One region of the Providencia sp. PROV208 genome, then DNA from elsewhere that is predicted to be linked to it. Evidence: predicted binding sites of a transcription regulator. Region 1 holds the regulator's gene; each other region holds the start of a gene.
What was found. Region 1 encodes LexA, which represses DNA repair genes until DNA is damaged. Its sites were predicted from a motif close to TNCTGTATGTACATACAGNA; they were not measured.
Positions count from the first base shown of each region.

Region 2: a site for LexA is predicted at 3,240-3,259, ahead of dinB (DNA polymerase IV). Genes of this name have one in related genera too.
Region 3: a site for LexA is predicted at 6,080-6,099, ahead of dinG (ATP-dependent DNA helicase DinG). Genes of this name have one in related genera too.

Region 1 is NZ_JAMPNS010000017.1:23,005-33,087, reverse strand. Features, by position in the region: gene PR766_RS13815 (fimbria/pilus outer membrane usher protein) at 1-1,555, opposite strand, end outside; gene PR766_RS13810 (fimbrial protein) at 1,649-2,227, opposite strand; gene zur (zinc uptake transcriptional repressor Zur) at 3,184-3,702, shown strand; gene lexA (transcriptional repressor LexA) at 3,928-4,545, opposite strand; gene PR766_RS13795 (diacylglycerol kinase) at 4,684-5,058, opposite strand; gene plsB (glycerol-3-phosphate 1-O-acyltransferase PlsB) at 5,183-7,687, shown strand; gene ubiA (4-hydroxybenzoate octaprenyltransferase) at 7,764-8,618, opposite strand; gene ubiC (chorismate lyase) at 8,693-9,196, opposite strand; gene pgi (glucose-6-phosphate isomerase) at 9,487-10,083, opposite strand, start outside.
Region 2 is NZ_JAMPNS010000003.1:31,929-42,011, reverse strand. Features, by position in the region: gene PR766_RS01985 (FAD:protein FMN transferase) at 218-1,249, shown strand; gene nqrM ((Na+)-NQR maturation NqrM) at 1,265-1,492, shown strand; gene PR766_RS01975 (hypothetical protein) at 1,562-1,927, opposite strand; gene PR766_RS01970 (glycerophosphodiester phosphodiesterase family protein) at 2,152-3,048, opposite strand; gene dinB (DNA polymerase IV) at 3,282-4,337, shown strand; gene pepD (beta-Ala-His dipeptidase) at 4,409-5,869, opposite strand; gene gpt (xanthine phosphoribosyltransferase) at 6,189-6,653, shown strand; gene frsA (esterase FrsA) at 6,834-8,084, shown strand; gene crl (sigma factor-binding protein Crl) at 8,156-8,557, shown strand; gene proB (glutamate 5-kinase) at 8,673-9,776, shown strand; gene proA (glutamate-5-semialdehyde dehydrogenase) at 9,779-10,083, shown strand, end outside.
Region 3 is NZ_JAMPNS010000010.1:41,881-51,963, forward strand. Features, by position in the region: gene hlyD (secretion protein HlyD) at 1-820, opposite strand, end outside; gene cecR (transcriptional regulator CecR) at 887-1,585, opposite strand; gene rhlE (ATP-dependent RNA helicase RhlE) at 1,876-3,225, shown strand; gene dusC (tRNA dihydrouridine(16) synthase DusC) at 3,225-4,184, shown strand; gene PR766_RS08095 (GlsB/YeaQ/YmgE family stress response membrane protein) at 4,348-4,596, shown strand; gene sseA (3-mercaptopyruvate sulfurtransferase) at 4,917-5,756, opposite strand; gene PR766_RS08105 (hypothetical protein) at 5,793-5,954, opposite strand; gene dinG (ATP-dependent DNA helicase DinG) at 6,196-8,316, shown strand; gene dps (DNA starvation/stationary phase protection protein Dps) at 8,375-8,878, opposite strand; gene rhtA (threonine/homoserine exporter RhtA) at 9,168-10,055, opposite strand.

The DNA of each region.
Region 1 (10,083 bases):
TATTCCAATAAGTTTGGTGTGAATAGTTCAAATACATATTCGCGTTGTAATCAGGGAATGCGGTACCAAAAATAATGGTATAAAGCTCTTTACCGCTATCGACCTTATCCCCTCTATAACGACGGTCAACAAATTGACTCATCGACATATAGTTTCTTTCAGAGAATCGATAACCCGCGAAGGTAATCTGACTATTAATTTCGTCGAATTGTTTTGAATACGTCAGGTTATAGGAATTCCCCGTCAACGTTTCATTGTCATCCAATCGACCCATTTGCGCGTGTGAAATATTGATGTTTCCAGATAACACACCAAATGGCGCAAAGTCACGTCCCAAACCAAATGCGACGTTTTGATATTCGGATGATGCCAACAAACCGCCATAAACAGTGGTGTTATTCGTCGCACCCCAAGACAGCGACCCCATACTGAATGCAGGGCCTTGAGTGTTATGGTCATCTTTCGTTGGTTTACCCATCACAAATTGGTAAATCAACTGTCCCGGACGAGTTAACGTACCCAGTCGAGAAGTTTCAACACGGTAATTTGTTGTCGTGCCATCTTGTTCTTGGATAGACACGTCCAGTGTACCGCCACCGAATGAGTTCACATCTTGAATACGGAATGGACCAGGACTGACTTCTGTTTGATAAATAATACGACCATCCTGTTTAACTATGACTGTCGCATTCGTTTTTGCAACACCAGAAATTTCAGGAGCATAGCCTTGTAAACGAGGTGGTAGCATAGCTTCATTGGTTTCGAGAGTTGCACCAATAAAACGAATACTATCAAACAGATTTGATGTTAAATATTGTTCACCTAATGTCAGGCGAGCACTCATCGAGCGAATGGCTCTATACGCATATAACTGGTTCCAAGACCATGATTTACTGCCTTTATTCAGCTCACCATTTTGTGTTTGCCAGTCAGCACGCAAACGCCATGCTCCGATGTTTGCCCCCATAGTCCCCGTGGCCGTCAGACCTGATTTCGTTCCTTTATCGCCGGTTTGTTTATTAACAACGCGTCCTGTCGCGTTATAGTCAATAAATGCGCCCATAATCCCGTCATCCCAACGTGATGGTGGGTCCCAATCAGGGTCTGAATACTCCATGTAGGCCTGAGGAATATTGAACTCTACAACGTTCTTCGCCAAATCCCCTTGAATTGTCATATCGGGAACAGAACGAATATCCAAACATTTTCCATCATCTAGCCATTTGACTTGGCTATCCCATTCCTTTTTTAATCCCAATAGCGCATAAATTTCAGGGGTAACACATGCCAATGAAATTTTATCGTCGTAATTAGGATTAAAAAATGTGATAGGTTGTTCCATAGAAACCTTAGCGCGGTTGACTTCAATCGCTAAAGAGTAGTCTCCAGGTGGGACATAATTGGCGTGAGAAAATTTACTGAAATCGACGTTTTCTTTACCGTCAGAATCAATGAAGTCGGTGTTAAAATCAACGGCTTCTTCAGAGAGTGCAACCATTGGCGTTAACATTAAAAGCATTAATTTTGTAATTAGATTTAGTTTCATGCTTTTCATTAACTGCGCACCTATAAAAACAAAGACAATGAAAATAGTTTGAAAAATATGGCGTATGACTACGCCATATTTATTCTCTATAGAAACTTACTGTTATTGGTAAACAATTTTGAAGTTAGCGACAGTGTCAAAACGACCTGTTGTTGCTTTCTTAGTTGGGTCTTCGTTACCTTTAACGTATGCAGCGAAGTGCAGAGTAGTTTCTGAACCGTCACCATTGTTTAACGCATAACCGTCACCAGTACCTGGGAATGCTTTACCAAATTCAACAACTTTGTCAGCACCGTTAGTGATTACGATACCTGCGTTTTGAACTTTACCGCCTAAGCCCAGTAAGTCACCAGTGAAGCCTTGGAAACCGTTTACTGTTGAACCAGTAAAGGTGATTTTTGCGTTTTTATAAGTTTCAGTTGAGCAGTTTTTCAGAACGATATCGAACGTTTTGCTATCTGAACGGAATTGGTTTGAAGTCAGTTCGTGCAATGCGATTTCGCCGAATTCAACTAATTGCTTCAGGTTGTCAGCGTCGATTGAACATGGAACATCATTGATGAAACCAGTAAAACGAATTTCACCTTGTGAACTTTCTACTGGGTCAGCAGCTAAAGCAGCACCAGAAACGCCAACACCTAAACCTAAAGCTAGAGTTAATGCTAATTTATTCAGTTTCATAAAAGTTTTCCTTTGAATGAGTAGGAACTGCTATTTCTCTTTCCTGTTTCTACGATGCAGAATTAAGTTTCTTTACTTAAGTAGTGCGCCCTTGAAGATTCCTCTAGCTTTCCTACTTGATGAATTTCATTCAGGTTAGAGATTTTTTTATATAAACAAGATCCATCTCATCTATGTGATTTAAAAAACAGAAATCATTGAGCCAACATTCTCACTTCCAAATTAATTATTGATTCATTCATTAATTAATTAAAATTGATATAGAACACTAAATGAATTCTGATGACTACCTTGTGATATTTTCTGATGTCAATTCTACATATGTGATATATGTTGTCAAAAAACACCCAAATAGAGAGTTAGCTTGGTTTTTTATATCGAAAAACCGACATAAACAAGCTTTAAACATTAAATGAGTAAGCAAACTTGAAGAAATAATAAATTACTTAGAAAGATTTATATGAAGACTTCATTTTGTATTTATAAAAATTTCAAAATATTGCAAAAACCTTATAATTATAAAAATCTATATTTATATTTATTTACAAACTAATAACCCAATAAAAGGAAAATTTATTAGATTTAACACCCAAGAATAGTCACCTTTACACAAGTAATTGCTATATAAAAAACAGACGGTAAGATAAGTCTTAATTAAAATATGCATCAAGCAGTAACCATAAATTTCAATATTTGTTTTTATTTGGTTAAATAGATCGTCAATTTATTAACCAAAATGTAGCAATTAGAGTTTTATTTAAAATAAAAAAGCTGACCATTTAAATAAGGTATCTGTTATTTATTAACCATACGTTTATTAAAGTTAAAACTCTGTATTAATTGTAGGGAAAATTGTTTATTCCATAAACATCATTTCAAACGCAACAGGAGCCGAAGTTATGATAAACTAAACAGTAATAAACATTTGAAGCGCTATTTAGGTGGGGCCAGACAAGATGACAATAATCAGTGAAGATATGCTGCTTACGACGGCCGAACGTATTTGCCAGTCTCGAGGTGTTCGTTTAACTCCACAAAGAGAAACGGTTTTACGACTAATTGCACAGCAACATGGGGCGATTAGTGCCTACGACCTTCTTGATTTGCTGCGTGAAATAGAACCTCAAGCTAAACCCCCTACTGTTTACCGCGGCTTAGAGTTCCTAATGGAACAAGGGTTTATCCATAAAATTGAATCCACAAACAGTTATGTGGTCTGCCACCATGTGGATAATCCAAGCCATATCTCAGTGATGTTGATTTGTGATAATTGTGGGAATGTGACGGAAAGTGATTGTACAACCATAGAAAAGGCTATTAGTACGCTTGCTGAAGAAAATCATTTTCATCTCAGGCATACCGTTGTAGAAAACCATGGTTTATGTCAAAAATGCGTTGAAATCACCAGTTGCCAAGATCATGAACATTGCGATCATGACCATCAGCCCCCATCTAATCCAAAGAAAAAACCGTAAAAAACCTATCAGCAAAGGTTAATAAGATTAACGTCTCGCGCCATAGCTATAATAGATAACAACCTAATGGCAGAGGCAATAGATAGATAGATAGATAGAGCGAAGTGAATAAGAGTTATATGGCTATATAAAAAGAAAAGCCTATATAAACGGAAGAACAATATAAAGAAAAAACACCCGATAAAAAGAGATATTGAGTCTGCTACCAGACTCAATCACTCATCATCAATGCCAATCGCTATTACGGATAACCCCAACAGCTAACCCTTCAATAGTAAAATTCTGTTCGCGTAAATCAACAACGATTGGCGCAAACTCAGGGTTTTCAGCAATCAATTCAACGCGATTGCCTTGTTGTTTAAAGCGCTTAACGGTGACTTCATCCTCGATACGAGCCACAACTATTTGTCCATTATGGACATTCTGAGTTTTATGCACCGCGAGTAAATCACCATCCATGATGCCGATATCCTTCATCGACATACCATTCACACGCAATAAAAAATCCGCATGAGGTTTAAATAACTCTGGGTCAACTTGGTAGTGACTTTCAATATGTTCTTGTGCAAGCAATGGTTCGCCGGCGGCGACACGCCCAATCAGAGGAAGCCCTAAATCTTCGGTTTCTTCTTCTAACAACAGACGAATGCCTCTGGAAGCTCCAGAAACAATTTCAATAACCCCTTTACGAGCTAAGGCTTTTAAATGTTCTTCTGCCGCATTAGGCGAACGAAATCCCAAACTTGCTGCTATTTCAGCGCGTGTTGGTGGCATGCCCGTCTGCGAAATGTGGTCACGCACCAGATCGTAAACTTGCTGCTGTCGAGCTGTCAGTGCTTTCATCCCGTTCCCCTGTTTGTTTATACAGTCAAACTGTGAGTATATACAGGTAAATGGGGATTGGGAACTGTTAAATTAGCCAAAATCTGTAATTTATTGCTGAATTCTTTGCTTTTTCTCTCTTTTGTTATTTTTAGACTATTAAAGTGCGAAATAACGTTCCCAGAGAACGGTAGCCCAAATAAATAACGCCAATCCAATGGTGACAAAGACCGCAGCGGAGCCAATATCTTTTGCTCGGCCCGATAATTCATGATATTCCGTGCCAACACGGTCAACAACGGCTTCAATAGCGCTGTTTATTAACTCGACGATCGCGACTAAAACCACTGAACCTATCAGTAAAATTCTATCAATTTGGCTAATGTCCAAGTAAAAAGCTATAATTATCGCAATGATAGCAGCAACCGCTTCCTGCCTAAATGCGGCTTCATTCACCCATGCTGCCTTTAAACCCTTAAGGGAGTACCCAGCTGCTTTGATAACTCGCGTGAGTCCCTTAGTTTGACTTGCCATATTTTTTCCTTAATTTTTAAACAATAATCAACTTTTGCAGTCAAAGTGAATTATCGATAACAGATCTAAACACTGCTTTCTGATATGATTGCGCAGCATTACTAACAAGAGGCTATAATCGTTTATGTCACTATGGCGTAAAATATATTACAACACGTTGAATTTACCACTGAAATTATTGGTAAAAAGTAAACTAATTCCAACGGACCCGATAACAGAGTTGCAGCTTGATCCAAACAAGCCAACGCTGTACGTTTTGCCATATCACTCAAAGTCCGACCTTCTCACGCTTCGCCAACAATGCTTAGCGATTGGTTTACCTGATCCTCTCGTGGATAACGACATCAATGGCACCCAGCTCCCTGCCTATGTGTTCATTGATGATGGTCCGCGTGTATTCCGTTACTACTCTCCAGATCCACGTAAAGAGTCAGTAAAAATATTCCATGCGTATCTTGATTTGCATAAAAATAATCCAAATCTAGATATTCAAATGCTGCCAGCATCGGTCATGTTCGGGCGAGCGCCTGGACGCGAAGGCCATAAGCCTGCACCCCTGAAATTACTAAACGGTGTGCAAAAATTCTTCGCCGTCCTTTGGTTAGGGCGCGATAGCTTTGTGCGTTTTTCACCCAGTATTTCACTGGGTCAAATGGCGCAAGAGCATGGTACCGACACGATTATTGCCAATAAACTCGCTCGTGTGGCGCGTATTCATTACTCTCGCCAACGTTTGGCGGCTGTCGGTCCAAAACTGCCTGCACGTTATGAGCTTTTTAATAAATTGCTTTCTTCTAAAGCGATTGAAAAAGCCGTCGAAGATGAAGCTCGCAGCAAAAAAATTCCATTACAAAAAGCCCAGCAAAATGCCGTGGCGATGATGGAAGAGATCGCCGCTAACTTCTCATATGAAGCAGTACGACTCACTGACCGAGTTTTAGGTTGGACATGGAACCGCTTGTATCAAGGGATTAACGTTCAGCATGCTGAACGTGTTCGTCAATTGGCTCAAGATGGTCATGAAATTGTCTATGTGCCGTCCCATCGTAGCCACATGGACTACTTGCTGCTTTCATATGTTCTCTATCATCAAGGGCTGGTACCACCGCACATTGCAGCTGGTATTAACCTCAATTTCTGGCCAGCAGGTCCCATTTTCCGCCGTTTAGGGGCATTCTTTATTCGTCGTACGTTTAAAGGCAATAAACTCTATTCTACCGTATTCCGCGAATACCTCAGTGAGCTCTTTGCTCGCGGCTATTCGATTGAGTACTTTGTGGAAGGTGGACGCTCACGTACAGGTCGCTTGCTGGAACCTAAAACCGGTACCTTGTCGATGACCTTGCAGGCCATGTTACGTGGAGACTCTCGCCCTATCACTATCGTCCCTATCTATATTGGATACGAGCATGTGATGGAAGTGGGAACTTACGCGAAAGAATTACGTGGCGCGGAAAAAGAGAAAGAAGGCTTCTTCTCGATGGTACGTGGTTTACGTAAGTTACGTAATTTAGGTCAGGGCTATGTGAATTTTGGTCAGCCAATTTCGCTCACCCAATACTTAAATAATCGCGTACCTAATTGGCGTGAATCCATTGACCCTATTGAGCCTCAGCGCCCAACTTGGTTGAACCCAACGGTCAGTAGTCTGGCTGATAACATTATGGTGAATATCAATAATGCGGCAGCCGCTAACGCGATTAACTTATGTTCAACAGCACTGTTAGCGTCGCGTCAACGTTCACTGACCCGCGAACAACTGATTGAGCAAATCGAATGCTATCTGCAACTACTGCGTAATGTACCTTATACCGCAGATGCAACGACGCCGAACAAAACGGCAGAAGAGCTTCTCGAACACGCATTGCAGATGAATAAGTTTGAAGTCGAAAAAGATAGCATGGGGGATATCATTATCCTGCCTCGCGAAAATGCCGTCTTAATGACTTACTACCGTAACAATATCCATCATTTACTGGTTCTGCCATCATTGATAGCCAGCATGGTGCTACACCATGAACGTATTAGTCGTGAAGAAATCCACCAGCAAGTTGGTCTGATTTACCCATTCCTGAAAGCTGAACTCTTTATGCGTTATGACACTAACGCACTCGTCAGCACTGTGGATACATTGATTGATGAGCTGAACAGCCAAAAGTTGATCTGCCTGAAAGACGATAATATGGTGGTATTAAATCCTCGCCGTATTCGTCCTTTACAGCTGCTGGCAGCAGGTGTTCGTGAAACACTGCAACGTTATGCCATCACGCTATCATTACTCAATGCAAGCCCAGAAGTCAGCCGCAATACATTGGAAAAAGAAAGCCGCATGCTCGCGCAGCGTCTGTCCGTTCTACACGGTATTAATGCCCCTGAATTCTTTGATAAGGCCGTGTTCTCGACATTGGTCGATACACTCAAAGATGAAGGGTACATCGATAATAACGAGAACGATATTTTCTCTACCAATGCGAAAAAACTGTATGCAGTGCTTGCCCGCTTAATGTCACCGGAAATCCGTTTGACCATTGAAAGCGTGAGCCAAACTGAAGAGCTTTCAGCACCGAAACCGGCACCAATAAGCACACCGGAAACGACCGAATCAAGCTCAGAAGTACCGAAAGAGTAATCTCACAAGTCAGCGAGACGCACCAACAAAAAAGGGTAATGCATTTGCATTACCCTTTTTTTATCCATTTCACTGATTAGAAATAGCTGACAACCATACCGAAAAACAGAATTAAACCGACATAGTTATTATTCATAAACGCTTTAAAGCACGGCGCTCGTTCCCGGTTCACCATCAATTGCTGCTGATAAACAAACAGCGCAGCGGCTAGCACTAACGAACCATAATAAACCATGCCTAAGTTAGCCAATGAGCCAATCACCACCAGCAAGCCAACCATGACAATTTGTAGTAAACCAATAATCAGCTTGTCATATTGACCGAACAAAATCGCCGTCGATTTCACGCCAATTTTTAAATCATCGTTGCGGTCAACCATCGCATACTGGGTGTCATAAATCACTGACCAGATAATATTCACTAAAAACAGTAACCAACAAACTAATGGTAAGGACTCACTAACGGCTGAGAATCCCATCGGGATTGACCAGCCAAATGCAGCCCCCAATACGACTTGAGGTAAATGGCTCACGCGTTTTACAAACGGGTAGATCCACGCTAGCGCTAAGCCTGCGACCGATAACCAGATAGTCATGGTATTCAAACTCAATACCAATAAGAAAGAGAGCCCCACCAGCGCAGCAAATAGGATTTTTGCTTCTTTTTCCGTGACATCACCGCTAGGCAGTGGTCGGTGTTTGGTTCTTTCTACGTGCCCATCGAAATTACGATCAGCAAAATCATTGATAACACAGCCTGCGGCACGCATTAAAAATACACCTGCCGTAAAGACAATCAGGATATGCAAACTTGGCGAGCCTTGGGCCGCAATCCACAGCGCCCAATAGGTTGGCCACAGCAATAAGAGTGAACCAATAGGTCTATCAATACGCATTAAACGGCTGTATGCATGCCATTTACTTAGCGCCATACTTCCCTCCACGTTGTCGTGCTCCTTTATGCTTCTATTTTACCCATAAACGTCATTTGAATTATGTTAGATAGTTATCTATATGCAGGTGATTCAGGTAAAAATATTTCGGTTAATAATAATGGTTTTTGGGACAGTCTAAGTAAGGAACGGCGAACCCAGCGGTCAGCACTGGTGCCCATTTCAATATAATCTCGGGTTAGGTGTTCATGACTAAAGAGATAGCGCCCTAATGGGACTCGCCCAAGCTCGACTAATTTTTTGTCATTATCGGTGAGCGTCTCTTCTGGGATCAGCGTTCTGCCAATCAACCAAGGGATATTATCCCCATACATAATCACTTCCCGTAGCCAATAACGCTCACTAATTGGTAAGCATTTTTGTTCGTCGGTGGTGAGCATATCCAGTGAGATATAGCGTTCTAAATAAGGTATCACCGTCACTTTCTGACAATGCTGCTCAAACCGTTTGGTCATCGACCTTTGCTCTTGCAACCAACCTAATACATTTTCAGGAACACTCTCTTCGCCTTCTACGAACCAGCTTATAGGATGAGAGGTAAAAATCGTTTCATGCATTCAATCAAATTCCACCATAGAAATTATGGTTATCCCCTGATTGCTACTCTAGCGTGTTAAAGCCACAACCAGCATCGTTCATCTAAATTATTGGGCGATAGAATAGCACGTTGTGATAGTGCAAGGTTAAAGATAGATAACAATTTATATAAAAAGTCACTAATTCAACACAAATTGTGAAAATTTTGTAAAAAATATTTGATTTATAATGAGTTAGCTCAGATACCATATTTTATTAGGATACTAATAGCCTGCCAATTACAGGCTATTAGTCGCTTAAAAAAACGTCATTAACGCCAGTTTTTATAGCAATTAATCAAGCCATTCGTTGAGCTGTCATGGCTGGCAACAGCCTGACTATTTTCCAACTCTGGTAGAATTCGGCTCGCCAGTTGCTTACCTAATTCCACACCCCATTGGTCAAAGGTGAAAATATTCAAAATTGCGCCTTGGGTGAAAATTTTATGCTCATACATCGCAATCAGCGCACCTAATGAGTACGGGGTAATCTCTTTCAGCAAAATAGAGTTAGTTGGGCGGTTACCTTCAAATACTTTGTAAGGTGCAACATACTCCATCTCTGCTACCGTTTTACCTTGTGCTGCAAATTCCGCATCAACCACTTCGCGGGTTTTACCGAATGCTAACGCTTCAGTTTGTGCAAAGAAATTAGAAAGCAGTTTATCGTGATGATCGCCTAATGGGTTGTGAGTCACCGCTGGTGCAATAAAATCACATGGGATCATTTTAGTTCCTTGGTGGATCAGCTGGTAGAATGCGTGCTGACCATTAGTCCCTGGCTCACCCCAAATAATCGGACCCGTTTGGTAGGATACGGCATGACCATTTCGGTCGATGTATTTCCCATTCGACTCCATATTGCCTTG
Region 2 (10,083 bases), on a different contig from region 1:
ATTATCGGTTAAGCGCCCAAAATACTGGGCGCTTATTGACTAAAAAGAGGAAAAAAGGATTTTTTTCCTCTTTTTGGTTGTAAACTAGGGAGCGCCGAATAGGCGCTCCTATTTTAAACGTGAGTATTCTCTAGATTTGTGAATGTTGAGTTTGTTAGACGTCTCAGCACCTACTCTTTCTCTAGTGGGCGCTTACAATTAACGCTGAGAAATTTTTATGCTAAACAGAAAAGTATTGACTCCAGTGCTGCTATTCGCAGCGACGCTCCTTCTTGCCGCATGTGGTGGACCTGAACAAAAGAACCTTCAGGGGCAAACCATGGGAACCTATTATTCTGTTAAGTTCGTGACAGACTCATCAGAGCCTTCTTCAGAAGCTATTCAAGCTGAAATTGACAAACGCTTGGAAGAGGTCAACGACCAAATGTCAACCTATCGCCCTGGCTCTGAATTAAGTCGTTTTAATCAATCCAATGAGGTGAATGAACCATTCCCAGTGTCAGCGGCGACAGCAAAGGTCGTCAGCAAGGCAATTGAAATAAACAAGCTTACTGATGGTAGTTTAGACGTCACAGTCGGACCGCTGGTTAATTTGTGGGGGTTTGGGCCTGAAGGTCGAGTGACTAAAGCACCTACTGACGAAGAGTTAGAAAAGCGCCGTGCATGGATCGGTATCGATAAACTCTCTGTTCAAGGTAATAACCTAATTAAGACAATCCCTGAACTGTATGTTGATTTATCCTCTATCGCTAAAGGGTATGGCGTTGATGTGGTTGCTGAATATTTGGAGTCCATCAATATCAATGATTATATGGTTGATATTGGTGGTGAAGTCCGTACCAAAGGGAAAAATGGAAAAGATGCACCGTGGCGTATTGCGATTGAAAAACCGGCAACTGACGGTGTGAGCCAAACGGCACAAGAGATCATTGAACCTGGTGATTTATCGATTGCCACTTCGGGGGATTATCGTAACTATTTTGAACAAAATGGCGTGCATTTTTCTCATACCATCGATCCAAAAACAGGTAAGCCTATTTCCCATAATTTAGTTTCAATCACAGTATTAGCCGAAGACTGTATGACAGCGGATGGTTTATCGACAGGGTTAAATGTGATGGGACCAGAAGCAGGTTTAGCCTTAGCAGAAAAAATGAATGTGCCTGTTTTTATGATTATTAAGACAGATAAAGGTTTCGAAGAGCGTTACACTAAAGCATTCGAACCATTTTTACAGAAAAAACAGTAAAAGGAGGAAAACGAAATGTTGAATGTTTTTCTTGCAGCCTTTGCTTTATTTTTGTTGGCATTTTTAGGTATGTCTCTTGGGTATATCATCAAGCGTAAAAGTATCCAAGGTAGCTGTGGCGGTTTGAGTAGTATCGGGGTAGAAAAAGTGTGTGACTGTCCCGAACCATGTGATGCACGTAAAAAGCGCATGGCGCGTGAAGAAGCCCGCAAAAAAATGTTAGAGAAAAACCGCATTTTGTGATTTTAAACTGTAATAAATACAAACCTTAGTCATTGATTGATGGCTAAGGTTTTTTATTTTTAATTGAAATTAAATTGGGTTCATTTTTTTTGCGCATGAATTAAATCTAGGATAAGAAACGTGCATTTCTTTTTTATTCCCATCGAAGCTGATCATGATATGACTATATTCAGCTTTATTTGCATTACACGTTAGGAAATCGCCGCTACTCCATTTTATACCGTCACTCGTCGTTATGTTTCCAATCCATTCACTTTTCCCTGTCGAGGAATACGAGATGTTAAATATATCATTGAGAGTTTTATTATTAGATAAATTGTATGTGACAAAGGCATTATCATATTCACTCTCGTTACTTTTATAAATTATTTCAACTTTCTTGATAGTTTCATTCCATTTGTTTTCAATTGATATCGTGCCTTTTGAAATAGACATATTACCTCTTGCTCATGTTTTTATTTGGTATGACATTGTAGCTAGATGTTGAGGATTCAAATTTTCCTCAAAATGAGTTTGGCAGTATCGTATTGAAATGTAATTAATATTTAATATCATGTATTAATGAAAAGAAATGAAATATGAGGGACATTTATAATAAAGATAAGCTACTTAAATTAAATGAGAGGCTATTGAATAAAAGTAGCCTAATAGTTTTAATGTTATTTTTTGAAGGCTTTTGGTGAATCGACCATCACTGCATCCACGCCAATTTCTTTAGCAAATTGGTAGTCATCTTGATTATTGACACCAAACACGATGATATAGGCGTTGCCATTTTTTCTAAAACAGTCGATGGCTTCTTTATCCCACGATAAGGTGGCAGGGGAGCGAGCTTCCCCAAGCGTGTATTTCTCAACAATTTCAACTTTGCGACGTAATTCAAAGCCGTACCAGCGCGTGGTAGATTTGTCATTCTCAATAGAACATTTGTGGTCCATGACACTATTTGCCAGCATAGTGCGTGTTTCATCGCGGCTTTCAAATAACTGTAATTGAGTTGAAAGTGGTTTCAGGGCTTTCAAAAAAGCATCATTGGTGGAATAAAAGCGAACTTGGCTAAATGCATTGGTTTTGTTTAGTAATGCCAGAATAGCGAGAGCTTGATTATTCGGATCTGCATCAGGCGATTTTAAATCGATATAAAAAACGGTATCAGGGTATTTTTTTAACACCTCTTCTAGCGTCACGATGGTGGTCTGTGTCGCAGGCAATTGTTGATTGTGTTTCTGATTAAATTTGTAAGCCGCATTGATTTGGTTTAACTGATTTGCGGTGTAACCTGAAATGAATCCACTTTTATCGGTTAACGCGTCTAAGTCACTCGGGCGGTAAAGGACTAATTGGTTGTCTTTACTGAGCTGCACAGTGAGCCAAATCGCATCAACCTTATTGCTTTTAGCTTGCTCAATGGCATAAAGGGTGTTTTCTGGTGCATCAGCCGTACCTGCACGGTGTGCAACAATATGTGGTGTTAAGGAGAAAGCGGATTGACTAGCCAAAAGTAGTAAGCCTATCGCGACAGACTTTTTGAAGACTGATGTTGATATAATTTGCATTTGTATAATCCATAATGATAGTAAATTCAATGCACTAACATGAAGTTAATTGAATGGTTGTTTTAATATTTTCAGGCTGTGTTGTAAGTAGTTTGCCTATGAATTAGGAGTAACTTTCCGTTTTTTCGTGCTTTTACAGTGTCTCAGAAATACGTTTCAATCAGATGAATAAGTTGCGTGGCTAATAAAACAACTGTATATTTATTCAGTAATCATTGGTTGGAGCGTCTATCATGCGTAAAATTATTCATATTGATATGGATTGCTTTTTTGCAGCGATAGAAATGCGTGACGACCCGAGTTTACGTAATGTTCCTCTTGCAGTCGGAGGTAGTGCGGACAGACGTGGTGTGTTGAGCACCGCGAATTATGAAGCGAGGCGTTATGGGGTGCACAGTGCGATGTCGACAGCTCTGGCATTAAAGCTTTGTCCTCACCTTAAGGTGGTCCCCGGTCGTATGGCTGTCTATAAGGATGTGTCTAACCATATTCGGCAAATATTCGCTCGCTATACGGATCTTATTGAGCCGCTCTCTCTGGATGAAGCTTACTTAGATGTTACGGATTGCCAGCAACTTCATGGTTCAGCCACATTAATTGCAGAGGCTATCCGCCAGCAAATTTTCGATGAGTTACAGTTAACGGCTTCTGCGGGTATTGCACCGATTAAATTTCTCGCAAAAATTGCGTCTGATATGAATAAACCCAATGGGCAGTTTGTGATCACTCCGCAAGAACTGCCCACATTTGTTGCCTCCCTTCCATTAAAAAAAATTCCTGGTGTCGGTAAGGTGACGGCGCAAAAGCTCGCAGATATGGGGTTGCTGACCTGTGCAGATGTGCAGAAATATGACATGTTGGCACTGATAAAAAGCATGGGGAAATTTGGTCAGGCGCTGTGGGAGCGTTGCCATGGTATTGATGAACGAGCGGTGAATCCTGAGCGTTTACGTAAGTCAGTCGGGGTTGAGCGTACGCTAGCGAAAGATATTCATCAATGGGAGGATTGCTTGCCGTTACTTGATACGCTGTACGATGAACTGCATTTTCGTTTAGAGAAAGTAAAGCCGGATTTACGTATTGCTCGCCAAGGCGTGAAGCTAAAATTTGATGATTTCCAACAAACTACACAAGAACATGTCTATCCGACGATAAATAAACAGGACTTAATTCAGCTAGCAAAACAGGCTTGGGAAAATCGTAGAGCAGGGCGCGGTGTCAGATTGGTTGGGTTACATGTGACGTTGCAAAATCCACAAATTGAAAGGCAGCTTTCATTATTTTTATAGAGTAAAAACATAGGGTCATAAACCGTAGCTTATGACCCTGATATTTATAACATTGATAATCCAATGTTGAATTAGTTTTTAACTGGAATCGCTTTCAAGATAGCGGTTAATAATGTCCAGTATTGACCTACGCTTTCGATATGAACGCGTTCATCTGGTGAGTGAGCACCGCGAATCGTTGGTCCAATTGATACCATGTCCATTAATGGGTAAGGTTTTTTGAACAGACCGCATTCAAGACCCGCATGGATAACCATGATATTTGGAATTTTACCAAACAGTTTTTGGTAAGTGTCGCTAACAATATGCATGACTGGTGAGTCTGCATCTGGCTGCCAACCTGGATATCCACCTTCAGCACGGTATTGAGCTTTCGCCAGTTTAGTCAGTGAAGTCAGCATGTTCACAACGTAGTTTTTACCAGAGTCGATTAGTGAGCGGATTAAGAAGATCACTTCGGCTTTGTCTTCTGTCATGTTGACAACGCCTTCATTCAATGAAGTCTCAACAACGCCTTTCACGACATCGCTCATACGGATTACGCCGCTTGGTGCCGCGTTCAGGAAGAAAACTAAACGTTGTTGGCAATCATCTGTCAGCGCTTTTAGGTCACTTGACGTTTCATCTAACAGTAAGACTAAATTAGGTTCAACAGCCGCGAGTTCATTTTTCAGAATGCCTTCATAGCGTGCTCTTAATGCAGTGAGTTCAGCGACTTTGTCGGCAGGTACTGCAATGGTTGCATGACCTTCGCGTGGAATTGCATTACGCAGGGTACCGCCTGTGAATTCCAACAGTTTTAAGCCTAAATCTTCAGCATGACCCGCTAAGAAACGAGCTAATAATTTGTTTGCATTACCTAAACCTAAGTGTATGTCACCACCAGAGTGACCACCTTTTAGACCTTTCAGAGTCATAATAAAGGTTTTATAACCTTGCGGTAATGCTTCGCGAGTTAAATCAAAGGTCGCGGTGAAATCAATACCGCCAGCACAACCCATGTAAATTTCGCCTTCTTCTTCTGAGTCTGTGTTGATCAGAATATCTGCTTGTAACCAGTTTGGTTGTAAGCCGAAAGCGCCATCCATACCTGTTTCTTCGGTCATAGTCAGCAAGACTTCTAATGGACCGTGTTCAACACTTTCATCAGCTAATACAGCTAATGCAGATGCCATACCAATACCGTTATCTGCACCTAATGTTGTGCCTTCCGCGGTTACCCACTCACCATTAATATAAGGACGGATAGGGTCTTTCGTGAAATCGTGCTCTGTGTCGTTATTTTTTTGCGGCACCATATCTAAGTGAGCTTGCAGTACGACAGGTTTGCGGTTTTCATAACCCGCAGTTGCTGGTTTACGGATTAAAATATTACCAACTTGGTCGCGTTCAACGTGAAAACCTTTTCCTTTAGACCATTCCATGATGTGAGCGGCTAAAGCTTCTTCGTGTTTTGATGGATGCGGAATGGAGCAGATTTTTGCGAAAATATCCCACAGTGGTTGTGGTTTTAGCGTTGATAATTGTGACACGTTCTTCTCCTTGGTACTTTTATCGTAATCTTCCCGTCATATTTCAAGCTAGAGATTGGCTCACACCCAAAACAATCGACTGACGGCGTTCACCACTTAATTTAAGATTGTACTTAAGTGTAATAACTCAAGTTTTAAGCGGTTTTATGTATTGATTCAGCATAACACTTTACATCGAATAATGGAGAGCGTTAATAAGAATTATTCATTTAGTGGGATGGTTTCGCTGGTTTTTCCTGCGCCAAATCACTATAATCTCGCGCAACCTTTTTTCCGCAAGACACATTTCTGTTTTACTCACCTTCGGGACCCGAATTTTATGAGCGAAAAATATGTCGTAACGTGGGATATGTTGCAAATACATGCCCGTAAACTCGCACAACGTTTATTACCAGCAAAACAATGGACTGGTATTATTGCCGTTAGTCGCGGTGGTCTAGTTCCTGCTGCACTGTTAGCGCGTGAGCTGGGTATTCGTCATGTTGATACCGTTTGTATCTCTAGCTACGACCACGATAATCAGCGTGAACTCAACGTGATTAAACGTGCTGAAGGCGATGGCGAAGGCTTTATCGTGATTGACGATTTAGTGGACACTGGCGGTACAGCGAAAGCGATCCGCGATATGTATCCAAAAGCACACTTTGTCACTATCTTTGCAAAACCAGCTGGTCGTCCATTAGTTGATGACTATGTTGTTGATATCCCTCAAAACACTTGGATTGAACAGCCTTGGGATATGGGCGTTGTGTTTATTGATCCCTTGTGTGAACAAGATAAATAGTGTGAACAAGATAAATAAGTCTATTGGGTTAAGCTGTTGTAGGTAGTGGTTGTTTTATAAAAAACTCCACATTATTACCTAAGTGATTTTAGCGAAACACGATATGATAGAAGGGAGTGCATTATGCACTCCCTTTTTTGTTTATGTGACAGATTTAATTGGTAAAAGTAGGGAATCCACATGACTCAGCAAAATTTATCCGAAAAACTGTTTAAACCTCGCGTTAGGCAAGTTGAAACATCGACTTTGGTTTCTTATTCCTCCCATACTCTGTCGCAATTACAAAACCACAGTGTATTAAGTGGTTCTCAGCATAATCATTGGTATCGCATGCTTAATCGCTTGATGTGGATCTGGCGTGGTATTGATGCCATTGAAATTGAAGAAGTCTTAAGCCGTATTGCTATCTCGGCTGCTAAACGTAGCCGAGAAGAGTGGCTCGATACTGTGATTGGCAATCGCCGTGGAAATTGGTGCTTTGAATGGTCCCACCAAGCCATGAAGTGGCAACAAAAAGCGTTAGAATTTGAAAAAGGTCAAGAAGCCTGTGATGCATGGCTACGCGCAGCAAACTTATATAGCATTGCTGCATACCCGTTTATTAAAGGGGATGAACTTGCAGATCAAGCCATTGTTTTAGCGTGTAAAGCTTATGATAGCGCAGCAAAATTCTCTCAGTATCAATTGAAAAAAATCCCATTCAAAGTGGATGGTGGCAAAGAGGTTTGTGGATTTCTTCATATCCCATCCAATGTACAAGGACCTTATCCAACGGTGATGGTATGTGGCATGCTCGATAGCTTACAAACCGATTATAGCCGTTACTTTAGAGACTATTTAGAGCCTCGTGGTATTGCGATGTTAACATTGGATATGCCATCGATAGGTTACTCTGGGAAATATAGCCTTTCGCAAGAAACTAGCACGTTACATGAGCAAGTTGTTCGTCAACTCGATACCATTCCATGGATTGACCATACACGATTTGCTATCACTGGGATCCGCTTTGGCGCGAATATTGCTGTACGTTTAGCGTACATGTGCCCAGATAAAATTAAAGCCGTTGCGGTATTAGGTCCGATTGTTCACAGCCTGCTGCATGAAGAAAAATATCAAAAAGACATTCCGCGTATGGCATTGGATGTTTTTGCCAGCCGTCTGGGTATTTATCAAGTCGATGGTCAATCGTTACGTCATGAATTAAGTTGCTATTCTCTTCGGAAGCAAGGGTTACTGGGGCGTCGTAATCAAGTTCCAATGATGACGGTCTGTTTCAAAAATGATCCTTATAGTCCGAAGGCTGATTCAGATTTAATTGCTCGCTCATCTATGGATAGTCATTTATTGATGTTGCCAAGTAACCCTGTTTTAGAGGCTTTTGAGCGTTCCATGTCAGAAACAACGAAATGGTTAGAAAGTAAAATATTATAATTCTATTGAATAACTTGCTTATTTTTTAACATTTGTTAAAAAGGGATCTTCCCAAGAAGGAGATCCTTAATATGGCGTTACCGACTGATTACACGAATGGAAAATTTTTAAAGAAGTTTGCTGCAATGGGTCCTTATTTACGTGAACAACAATCTGTCAAAAATTGTTATTTTTTTGATAGTTTGGTGGTTTGCGTTAATGCGAATATTGTGCCAGAAAACCGTGAATTCTGGGGGTGGTGGTTAGAGTTAGCCCCCACCGATAATGGATTCGAATTTGCCTATAATTTAGGGATCTATACTGGTCAGGGAAAATGGCAAACGAAAACTTTGAAGGATGGGTCAACGGCGGAAGCGGTAGAAAAGAATTTGCACGCCTTCCATCAACGCCTTTCCCAACAATTATCTGCCCTTGAGTTAAGCTTGTTCCCTTCTCCCTTGATGACAGAATTAAAGCTGGAATTAAGCGCATAAAATTGTTTTAAACCAACTTTTGTTTAATTTTGCGTTATGCCTGTTGGCATAACGCGCATCTCCTGATAAAACTGATACCCACTTTGTATTTATTAATCCTAATGGCAGAAAAATGATGAAAAATAGCCAAACACTTGTGGTTAAACTTGGCACGAGTGTCTTAACAGGGGGCTCACGTCGTTTAAATCAAGCTCAAATTGTTGAGCTGGTTCGACAATGTGCGCAGCAATATGAAAAGGGTCACCGAATTATTATTGTCACATCAGGTGCAATTGCCGCTGGGCGTGAACATCTCAATTACCCCGAACTGCCCGCTACCATTGCATCTAAACAGCTGCTGGCGGCAGTCGGTCAAAGTCGTTTAATTCAATTATGGGAAAGACTTTTTTCCATTTATGGTATTCATATTGGTCAAATGTTATTAACGCGTGCCGATCTTGAAGATCGTGAGCGGTTTCTTAATGCTCGCGACACACTGCAAGCGCTATTAGATAATGGCATTATTCCAGTAATTAACGAAAATGATGCTGTAGCAACCGCAGAGATTAAAGTCGGGGATAATGATAACTTATCCGCACTGGCTGCAATTCTCGGAGATGCCGACAAATTACTGCTATTGACTGATATTGAAGGTTTATACGATGCGGATCCGCGCAGTAATCCGGATGCTAAATTGATCCCTGAAGTGCGCGGTATAAATGATGAATTACGTCGTATGGCTGGGGACAGCGTAACGGGATTAGGCACTGGTGGAATGGCAACGAAGTTACAGGCTGCGGATGTTGCGGGGCGTGCTGGAATTGATGTGATTATCGCCGCGGGTAATAAGCCCGATGTCATTAATGCGGTGATTGAAAATATTCCCGTTGGAACCCGTTTCTATGGTCAAAAAAATCCAATGGAAAATCGTAAACGTTGGATTTTTGGCGCACCTGCGGCAGGGGATGTTTATATTGATGATGGCGCACAATTAGCGATTACAGAAAAAGGCAGTTCATTGTTACCAAAGGGTATTAAGAAAATTGAAGGCGATTTCTCTCGTGGTGCAGTGATCCGTATTCGCAATATGGCAGGTAAAGATTTGGCACACGGCGTGAGTCATTATAATAGTGATGCACTCAGAATGATTGCGGGTCATCATTCCCAAGATATTGGTAAAATCCTTGGCTATGAACACGGCGCTGTAGCCGTTCATCGCGACGATATGATAGTGAGTTAATTATGTTAGAACAAATGGGTAAAGCGGCGCGTGAGGGGTCATGGCAGTTGGCTCAATTAAACACAAAACAAAAAAATTTGGCACTTGAGCAAATTGCTAATCTGTTAGAACAAGAAAGCGCAAGTATCTTAGCTGCAAATCAGTTAGATATGGAGCAAGCCCAACAAAGTGGTATGAGCGAAGCGTTACAAGATCGCTTATTACTGACGCCATCACGTTTAAAAAGTATTGCGGATGATGTTAGAAAGGTATGTCAACTGGCAGATCCAGTAGGACAAATCCTCGATGGCAGCGAGCTCGATAGCGG
Region 3 (10,083 bases), on a different contig from region 1:
GATAGGGCGTATTGGGTTGGCTATCGGTAAATAACAAAACTTTACTACCGGGTACGGCATCGCCTAAATGTGCTTCGCTAACATAGGCGCGAACCCAAACAGGGTGGGTTAAGGTTACGCTAAAAACGGTATTACCGGAGCCTATAATGGTACCTGGCTCGATGGCTCGGGTTAATACAGTACCATCAGAAGGAGCCAGTAACTGAGTATCGGCAAGGTCGAGTTCCGCTTGAGCAACAGCCGCTTCTGCCTGTAGCCATTCTCCTCGTGCTGCGGCTATCTCTTCTTGGCGAAATCCACTTTGATATTGATTAAGTTTATCTTGGGATGCTTTCAGTGCGGCAAGCGTTTGATTACGGTTATTTTTAGCATTATCCAGATCATTGGCAGATATCAGTTTTTGGGCAGCTAAGCCCTGTTGGCGCTTATAAAAATTGTCCGCATATTGCCAAGCAGCTTGGCGCTGGGCAACTTCAGCTTCAACTTGGGCGATTTCTTGGGTGCGATAGCCTTTTTCTTTAAGTGCTAACTGTGCTTTGGCACTGTCACGGAGCCCTTTGGCTTTATTTAAGGCATTGATGTAAGGAGCGTCATCTAATTTTCCAAGTAACTGTCCAGCTTTGACTTGCGCCCCTTCATCAACCTCTAAAGAGGCGAGTTTACCACCGACACGGAAGCTGAGGTTAACGGTACGCACATCCACATTACCATATAGAGCGAATGTTTTGTCCTGAAGCGATTGATAGTAATAGCCCCCTGAAATGGCGGCAATCAGCAGAATAATCAGTAAAAGAACTTGTGTGCGGCGTTTTGTGTTCATAACTAACCTTAGTGACGGGTAAACTCATTACTCAAGATTATGATTTAGTTTTATCTATATATCATATCACTTTTCTGATTGTTGGCGATGCCGTAACCCCAATAATAAGATATCGATGTGTTCAATAAGAACCTGATTAATAATTTTAAATTCATTCTCATTGATGTGTTTCCAGCCCGTTTGCCTCAGTAGTGTTTCTCTCGCAATACGGAAAGAAAGTGTTTCACCTAAAATGGCATGAGTGTGAATTAATGTTGCTAAGTCGTTTGGATCAGCGCCGATATAGATAGAAACTAAGCGGTTAAGCCGTGAATGGATAGGACCCAAAGCCTGCTCATGAATTAAACCATAGGCTTCAGTTGGGTTGAGTTGTTCGCGAGCAAGGATACGTGAAAAACTGAGATTTTCTTTTTTAAGTTGGAAAAAATTATAAGAAATAATGGTGTTTTTTAAGAGTTCGAGTGCTTCTTCAGGAATTTGTAACTCTGCTGGCTGGCTAATAAAGTAATCGATTTTATTAATACTTTCCTCAAAGCTCTCTTTGATATTGTTTGCAATTTGCTGAGCAACCGCCAGATAAAGCCCTTCTTTTGAACCGAAATAATATGAAATTGCAGCGATGTTTTGCCCTGATGCTTGGGCAATTTGGCGAGTGGTAGCCCCATCAATGCCTTGTTCTCCATAAACGTCTGCGGCAGCGAGAAGAAGTTGGAGCTTAGCGCTCTCTCCACGCAATGTTGGCGATGAATTTGTGTTCATAAACATTCCTTTTGATTCAGAATTAAATAAATTTTTAACATGCTCTTAGTTGGCATTTGTTCATTATTCAGGATGAAAACAGATGTATCTTTAGTTTTGTGTACGTATATATACTATATAAAGCAGATTTTGTATTAGTTTATTCATCAATCTAAATTAATATATTTATCGCGGTCAAATGATGGTAGAATTTTTGGGTATCGCATGGCAGTTTGCGCTTTTCTTCTATTGAATATCAAACCTTCCCCCCTAGAGCTGCCCAATATATTGAAGCGGTGGAGCCCGGAGTAATTAATTTGACTAGTTTTTCAGACCTCGCGTTAAACGAGGAAATCTTGCGTGCCATTAATGAATTAGGCTATGAAAGTCCTACGCCTATTCAACAACAAGCTATTCCTGCTGTTCTAGCGGGTAAAGACTTATTAGCCAGTGCTCAAACTGGTACCGGTAAAACAGCCGGTTTTACCTTACCTATTTTGCAAAAATTGGTAGACAATCCTCGGGGCAATAACCGCCGTCCTATCCGTGCATTGATTTTAACTCCAACTCGTGAGCTTGCAGCTCAAGTGGCTGAAAACGTAAAAGAATATAGCCGCCATTTGAAAATTCGCTCATTTGTTGTGTTTGGTGGTGTGAGCATTAATCCTCAAATGATGAAGTTGCGTGGTGGAGTGGATGTCCTGATCGCAACACCGGGTCGTTTGTTGGATCTGGAGCACCAAAATGCAGTGGATCTTTCTCAAGTCGAAGTTTTCGTTTTGGATGAAGCTGACCGTATGCTGGATATGGGCTTTATTCACGACATTCGTCGCGTGATCACTAAATTACCGAAAAAGCGCCAAAACCTTCTGTTTTCTGCAACGTTCTCTGATGAGATTAAACAGTTGGCGAGTAAATTGCTGAATAACCCTGTATCGATTGAAGTGGCACCGCGTAACTCTGCGTCTGAACAAGTGACCCAATATGTCCATTTAGTGGATAAAAATCGTAAAGCAGAATTACTGTCATTTATGATTGGGCGCGAGAATTGGCAACAAGTCTTGGTGTTCACGCGTACTAAGCATGGCGCTAACCGTTTAGCGGAACATTTAAATAAAGATGGCGTAAAAGCAGCGGCAATTCATGGAAATAAGAGCCAAGGAGCTCGTACTCGCGCTTTAGCTGATTTTAAATCGGGAGATATCCGTGTACTCGTGGCGACAGATATCGCTGCCCGTGGTTTGGATATTGAACAACTGCCTTATGTAGTTAACTTTGAGTTGCCTAATGTGGCTGAAGATTATGTTCACCGTATTGGTCGTACTGGGCGCGCGGAAGCAACGGGTATGGCGGTTTCTTTAGTGTGTATCGATGAGGCTAAGTTGCTGAAAGATATTGAAAAGTTACTGAAAAAATCTATTCCATTAATGGCGATTGAAGGGTATGAACCAAACCCATCAATCAAAGCTGAGCCGATTCAAAAGCCTTCTCAGCGCAATGACCGTCGTTCTCCAGATAACCGTGGTGGTGAGCGAAGTAATAGCAATAAAGGTCATAGTCGTCCTCGTCGTCAAAATACAAGCGCGGGTAAAGGTCAATCTGAATCAGCTGGTTCTCCATGGAAAAGCGCTCAGAAGCGTGTTAGACAAGGGTGTAGTGAAAGCTAATGCGTGTACTGCTCGCTCCGATGGAAGGGGTACTTGATTCTCTGGTTCGCCGTTTATTGAGTGAGGTGAATGACTACGACTTGTGCATCACAGAATTTGTACGAGTTGTAGATACATTACTGCCTGCAAAAACGTTTTATCGGCTATGTCCGGAGCTCCAGTATGGCAGCCGAACACCCTCGGGAACATTAGTGAGAGTACAGTTGTTAGGTCAGTATCCCGAGTGGTTGGCTGAAAATGCCAACCGCGCGGTAGAGCTCGGTTCTTGGGGGGTAGATCTCAATTGTGGGTGCCCTTCAAAAACAGTGAATGGTAGTGGCGGTGGCGCGACATTATTGAAGCAACCCGACCTTATCTATCATGCCGCTAAAGCGATACGTGCCGCAGTGCCTAAAGAATTACCGGTCTCTGTAAAAGTTCGATTAGGTTGGGACAGTAGTCAATTTGCTCATGAAATTGCGGATGCTGTGCAACAAGCTGGGGCAACTGAGTTAACAGTGCATGGGCGTACAAAAGAAGATGGCTACAAAGCCGAATGTATTAACTGGCAGGCCATTGGTGAGATTCGCCAAAAATTGTCAATTCCAGTGATTGCGAATGGTGAAATCTGGGATTATGAAAGTGCTAAACGGTGTATGGAAATGACGGGGTGCGATTCAATTATGATTGGTCGAGGCGCCTTAAATACACCGAATTTGAGCCGAGTTATCAAACACAATGTCCCGAAGATGCCTTGGGAGCAGGTTGGCAAAATACTCTTTAAATATACAGAGTTAGAAAAACAGGGAGATACGGGACATTACCACGCAGCCCGTATTAAACAGTGGCTTAGCTATTTGCGTAAAGAGTATCAACAAGCCGACGTTTTGTTCTCTCAGGTTAGAGCTTTGAAAACAGCAGAGCAAATCGCAGATATCATTGCACATCATGTGGAATCGCTACCTGTCATGCCATATTAGAATTATGTGATTTGCTAAAATTTAAGATTAGGTCTTTAATTAACAGGTATGGTGATGATTTATTTCACATAGTGCTATCACCGTATGAAATAAAACATTTATGACATGCAACAAAGATAGAATGCTGCAGAGATAGAGTGCAACTGGATATTGGAGGCCTCAAATGGGCGTTATTGCTTGGATTATCTTTGGTTTAATCGCGGGTGTTTTAGCTAAATGGCTGATGCCTGGAACCTATCAAATGGGTTTCATTATGACCACGGTTCTGGGGATCGTAGGGGCCGTTGTTGGGGGATATATCAGCACATTCTTTGGTAAAGGTAAGGTAGATGGATTTAATTTTGGCAGCTTTATTGTCGCCGTTATTGGTGCCATCGTCGTACTATTCCTTGCAGGGATGTTTATCAAGTAGTTTTCTGAGAAAGTAAAAAAACCTGCTACCGCACTATAAATTATTTATTAAAGCCACATATTATGACGTATCGCTAAATAATGTGTGGCTTTAATTTTTCAATTTTCATACTGCTACAGTGCCTTAAACAGTAGAATGCGTTTCTAGGTTTATTACTCAGCGTTCCCATCAGTCACTTATTAATTATTATCTTCATTAAAATGACGTAATAGAAAAATGACGTTATTTATTTAATGCTTTTTATATTTACACTATAAGCGCAAAGAGAATAATTACATTCCCCCATACTTAAAAAGTAGCTATGGGGGGAATGAGTAAGATTAAGGTTCGATGGGTAAACCGTTGTCTTGACCCCATTGCGCCCAAGAACCATCATAGAGGCGAACATGAGAGTTACCGAGTAGCATTAAAGCCATTAAGACAACCGCGGCGGTCATGCCCGAGCCACACGTTGTCACTGTTGGCGCGTGAATATCGACATCATGCTCGGCAAAAATCGCTTTTAATTGTTCTGGTGATTTGTATTCCCCATTCTCCACTAATAAATCCCAAGGCACGTTTTTACTGCCGGGGATATGGCCCATTCTTAAACCTGGGCGCGGCTCAGGGGCTTGAGCAAGAAAACGCGCAGCGGCGCGAGCATCAACGATTTGAATCTTACCATCAGTTGCAATCTCCAACATTTGTTGTTGGTTCAGGGCATTGGCATTTTGCCTATCTGCAATAAAGGTTTGTGTTGCTGGTGGTGTAATTTTACCTGACTGTGTTGCAAAGCCTGCGGCTTTCCACGCGTTAATTCCACCCGCTAAGATTTTTACGTGTTTACAGCCTAATGTGCGGAAAGTCCACCATGCACGAGGCGATGAAAATAAGTTATTTTGCGCATAAATAATGACTTGGGTCTGGTTATTAATACCCATCGCCCCAACGGCTTGGCTAAATGTGGCTGCACTAGGCAGCATATGCGGTAAGTCGCTACTTTTATCTGCAATTTCATCTTGATTAAAAAATTGTGCATGTGGAATGTGCTCATCAAGATAGCTCTGATAACAATCATAGGGGGCGGTTGGCGGGGGGGTTGATGCATCAAGTACAATCAGATTGCTATCTGAAAGATGTGAATTTAACCACTCTGGCGTGACAAAATAATCGTTGTACATCATAACTCACCGTCCCGTTAGATTATTAATGGCTGATTACTGAATTTGATTAGGTGCAGGTAATACTGATGGCGATTGAGCCTGATTTTGTTCTAAAGGTGTCGTTGAGCGGGTATAAATATTCATCCCTGCTAACACAATTCCTCCGATAGAACTCAACGCGCATAAAGCGCACAGTGCGATGACGACTTTTTTCATTTTTATTAGCCTGATTAGATATGAAGAAGCCAAAGTATAACTGGATGGCAATAGCAAACAAGTTTTCAGGGAGATTTTCTTGCTTCGAATAGGTGTTTTGCGAAAGGCTTTCCAGAATTTGTGTATAATGGAAATTAATACAGTAGTTTTGCGAAGCGTTTCGCAAAAGATTAATTAGCAGCTTTTCTGCTTTTTCTGTGATTGGTTATCTTATCCTCTTTACTTGGTCTTCAGCGTATCTATGTCTCTGTCAAATAAAATCAAAGAACAAATAACTCAATGGTATAAAGGGTTATCTAATCAAATCGAGGGCTTTGTCTCTCGGGCACCTCAGCGCCAAATGATTGCTGAAGTGGCGAAAAATTTGTCAGATGCTGAAGGACGCCATTTAATTATTGAAGCCCCAACGGGCGTTGGTAAAACATTATCGTACCTGATTCCGGGGATTGCTGTTGGGCGTGAAGAGGGGAAAACCTTGGTGGTTAGCACTGCCAACGTAGCCCTACAAGACCAGATCTTCAGTAAAGATTTACCGTTGCTGAGTAAAATTATTCCTGATTTAAAATTCACGGGCGCGTTCGGGCGAGCTCGTTATGTTTGTCCGCGAAATTTAGAAGCGATTTGTGCCGCGGAAGGGGAGCAAATTGACCTAATGCTGTTAGTGGAAGACAAAACAGAAATTGCGAATAGTGAGGAAAGAGCTCAGTGCCAGCAATTACGTAATGATTTTCATAGTTTTGCTTGGGATGGGTTGCGAGATCATCATAAAAAGGCGTTTAGCGATAGTTTATGGCGTAAAGTCAGTACTGATAAAATGAATTGCCTTGGACGAAATTGTCAGTTTTATCAACGCTGTCCATTTTTTATTGCTCGCCGTGAAATTGAAGATGCCGATGTTGTTGTGGCTAACCATGCCTTAGTTATGGCGGCGATGGAAAGCGAATCGGTATTGCCTGATCCGAAAAAATTATTGCTAGTTCTCGATGAAGGGCACCATATTCCCGATGTCGCGAGAGATGCTTTAGAAGTCGAAGGGGAAATTACACTCGTTCAGCTTACCGCTCAAGTGGATAATTTTATTCACCATGTCGGGCAATACGTGGCTCAGTTTCGTCCTGCGAAACCGCCTAAGTTGGCAAATCCTGATAAGTTACAGCAGCATGCGGAAAAATTACGGGATTGTTTCCGAGATTTCTCATTGTTGGCGAATGGACTACTTCCTGAGACATCCAAAGAGTCAGAATACCTTTTCCCAATGGGAGTATTACCCGAAGCAATGCAGTTATGCTGCCAAGAGCTATTTAAGCTCACGGACGCGCTGCGCGGGTTATCTGAAGCAATTTTAAGCGATCTGACAGAGCAGACTGCGAAACAAGATATTGTGCGTCTGCATCGTTCAATTTTAGTCACTAGTCGAGCGATGGGTTATTTTGAGAATATGGCTAAATTATGGCGCTTAGCCTCGCTTGAACAAAGTTCTGGCGCACCTGTATCCAAATGGCTTAGCCGTCGATATGAAAAAAATCAGTCACGTATTTTTATGCATTGCGCAGGTATTCGAGTGAGCGAGCAGTTACAACATTTACTCTGGCGAAATGTTCCTCATATTGTCATTACTTCAGCAACATTACGCTCTTTGAACAGTTATTCACGTTTTATGGAGTTAACCGGGTTATCTGAAAAGAGTGATGACCGGTTTGTCACGCTGACTTCACCTTTTAATCATGTAGAACAGGGTAAATTAGTTATTCCTAAAATGGAGTATGAGCCAACGATGGCTCATGAAGCGGAACATTTAAAAGAAATGGCGACTTATTTTCGTCACCAATTTACGGAAGGAAATCACCATGGGGTGCTAATTTTATTTAGTAGCCAACGTGCGATGGATGGGTTTCTTGAGCATGTGAAAGATCTGCGATTACAGTTATTAGTTCAAGGTGATCAACCACGTTATCGCTTAGTTGAAACCCATTGTGAGCGTATTAAGCAAGGACAAAAAAGTGCCTTGATAGGCTTACAGTCATTTGCAGAAGGGTTAGATCTAAAAGGTGAATATTTAACTCAAGTGCATATTCACAAAATCGCATTTCCACCCGTAACGAATCCTGTGATTATCACTGAAGGGGATTGGTTAAAATCGTTAAAGCGCTATCCATTTGAAGTGCAAAGTTTACCAAGTGCTTCATTCAATTTGATTCAGCAGGCGGGGCGGTTGATTCGAAGCCATGAATGTTATGGTGAAATCATCATTTACGATAAACGTTTATTAACAAAAAACTACGGGAAACGTTTATTAAATTCGTTACCTGTTTTCCCTATTGAGCAACCCGATATGCCCACATCAGATAAGGCAGCACGATAAATAAATTGAGACCACCGAAGTGGTCTCATGGTCAATATATTGACTCTGTTTTACGACACTACTCAATATTGGCTTCTAATAACCACAGGAATTTATCTAGGTCGCGGGAAGCGGCAGTAAACATATCTGCGGTATTTTCATCTTCAACTTCATCAATCGCTTTGCGAATATCATTTGCCACAACAGCATAACGCTCAGCGAGTGCTTTTAAATGATCTTGGACTGAATGAATATCTAAAGGATAAGCTTCTAAGGATGTGAACTTATTTACTTGCTGTGATGTTCCGGTTGCCACACCACCGAGTTGAACAGCTCGTTCAGCAAACTCATCCAAGTGCCCAATGATGCTATCTCTAAAGCCATCCAACATTTCGTGTATTGCAATAAAATTGCGTCCACGCATATTCCAATGTGCTTGTTTGGTGATTAAAGAAAGATCAGTGAAATGAATCACCATCATGTTTAATATACCGATAGTTTCTAGTTTAACGCTATCTTCAATATCATTACGGGTATATAAAAGGTCAGTTGAAGAGGTTTTAAATAATTTTGCAGTATTCATAGAATTTCCTCTCTTAAATATAAATTGATTCAATTATCTTGTCTGTTTATAAATATAGAGCGTAAAGCTAAGAATGTCATAAAGTCATTATCTATTACTTTAATAGGTAAATGAGTGAATTGTATTTATTTTAGATTTTGCCAATCAAATCTATCGTTGGTATTTTTCAAATAGATGAATATTACTTTACAAGCTAATGAAATAAAGGCTCTGCTAAAAAATAACATAATAAAAAGGCTAATAAATAAAATTATTAGCCTTGGTGATGGATGGTAAAAATCGTCAATATTTATGAGACTTTTTCAATCTTGGATTTAGGCACTGACGTTGAGGTTGATCCGATAGAGGCACAAACAATACACAGCAGCGCTAACCATTGAGTCATAGTCAAATGTTCTTGCAGGAAAACAATGCCTAAAAATGCGCCCATGCAAGGCTCGAGGCTCATTAAGGTACCAAATGTTTTTGCGGGTAATTTGGTTAACGCTATCATTTCTAACGTGTATGGGAATGCCGTGGATAGTATGGCAACTGCTAAGGCTAAAGGCAATATCGCTGGGTCAAACATGGCTTCAACCCCCGTTTGCATTAACCCAATCGGAAAGAAAATTAGCGCTGAAATCAGTGAGCCTACAGCAACTGTTGCAGCACCATAACCTGCACCAGCACGTTGTCCAAAGATAATATAAATAGCCCAGCAAACACCCGCGCCTAAAGCATAAGCAACACCAAGAAGGTCTAGGGAGTTAATGTTATCCCCAATAGGTAATAAGAAGAGTAAGCCGGTGATCACTAACCCTATCCATAAAAAATCAATAGGGCGGCGAGATGAAAACATTGCCACAGCGAGTGGACCTGTGAATTCAAGTGCCACTGCAATACCAAGAGGGATACGCTCGAGAGCTAAGTAAAATAAATAGTTCATCGTACCGAGAGACAAGCCATAAGCAAGTAGCGGAACTAATGAGCTTTTTCTAAAATTTAAACGCCAAGGTTTAAAAATGACACATAAAATAATAGTCGCTAATAGTAAGCGTAGACCCGTAACACCGGGAGCGCCGATAAGTGGGAATAATGTTTTAGCTAAAGAGGCACCACTTTGAATTGAGGTCATTGCCAGTAATAGCAAGCCTATTGGTAATAGTGGAAATGCACTCTTTTTAGTATCGGCAGACATGAATAAAAAACCTCAAAAAAACGATAGC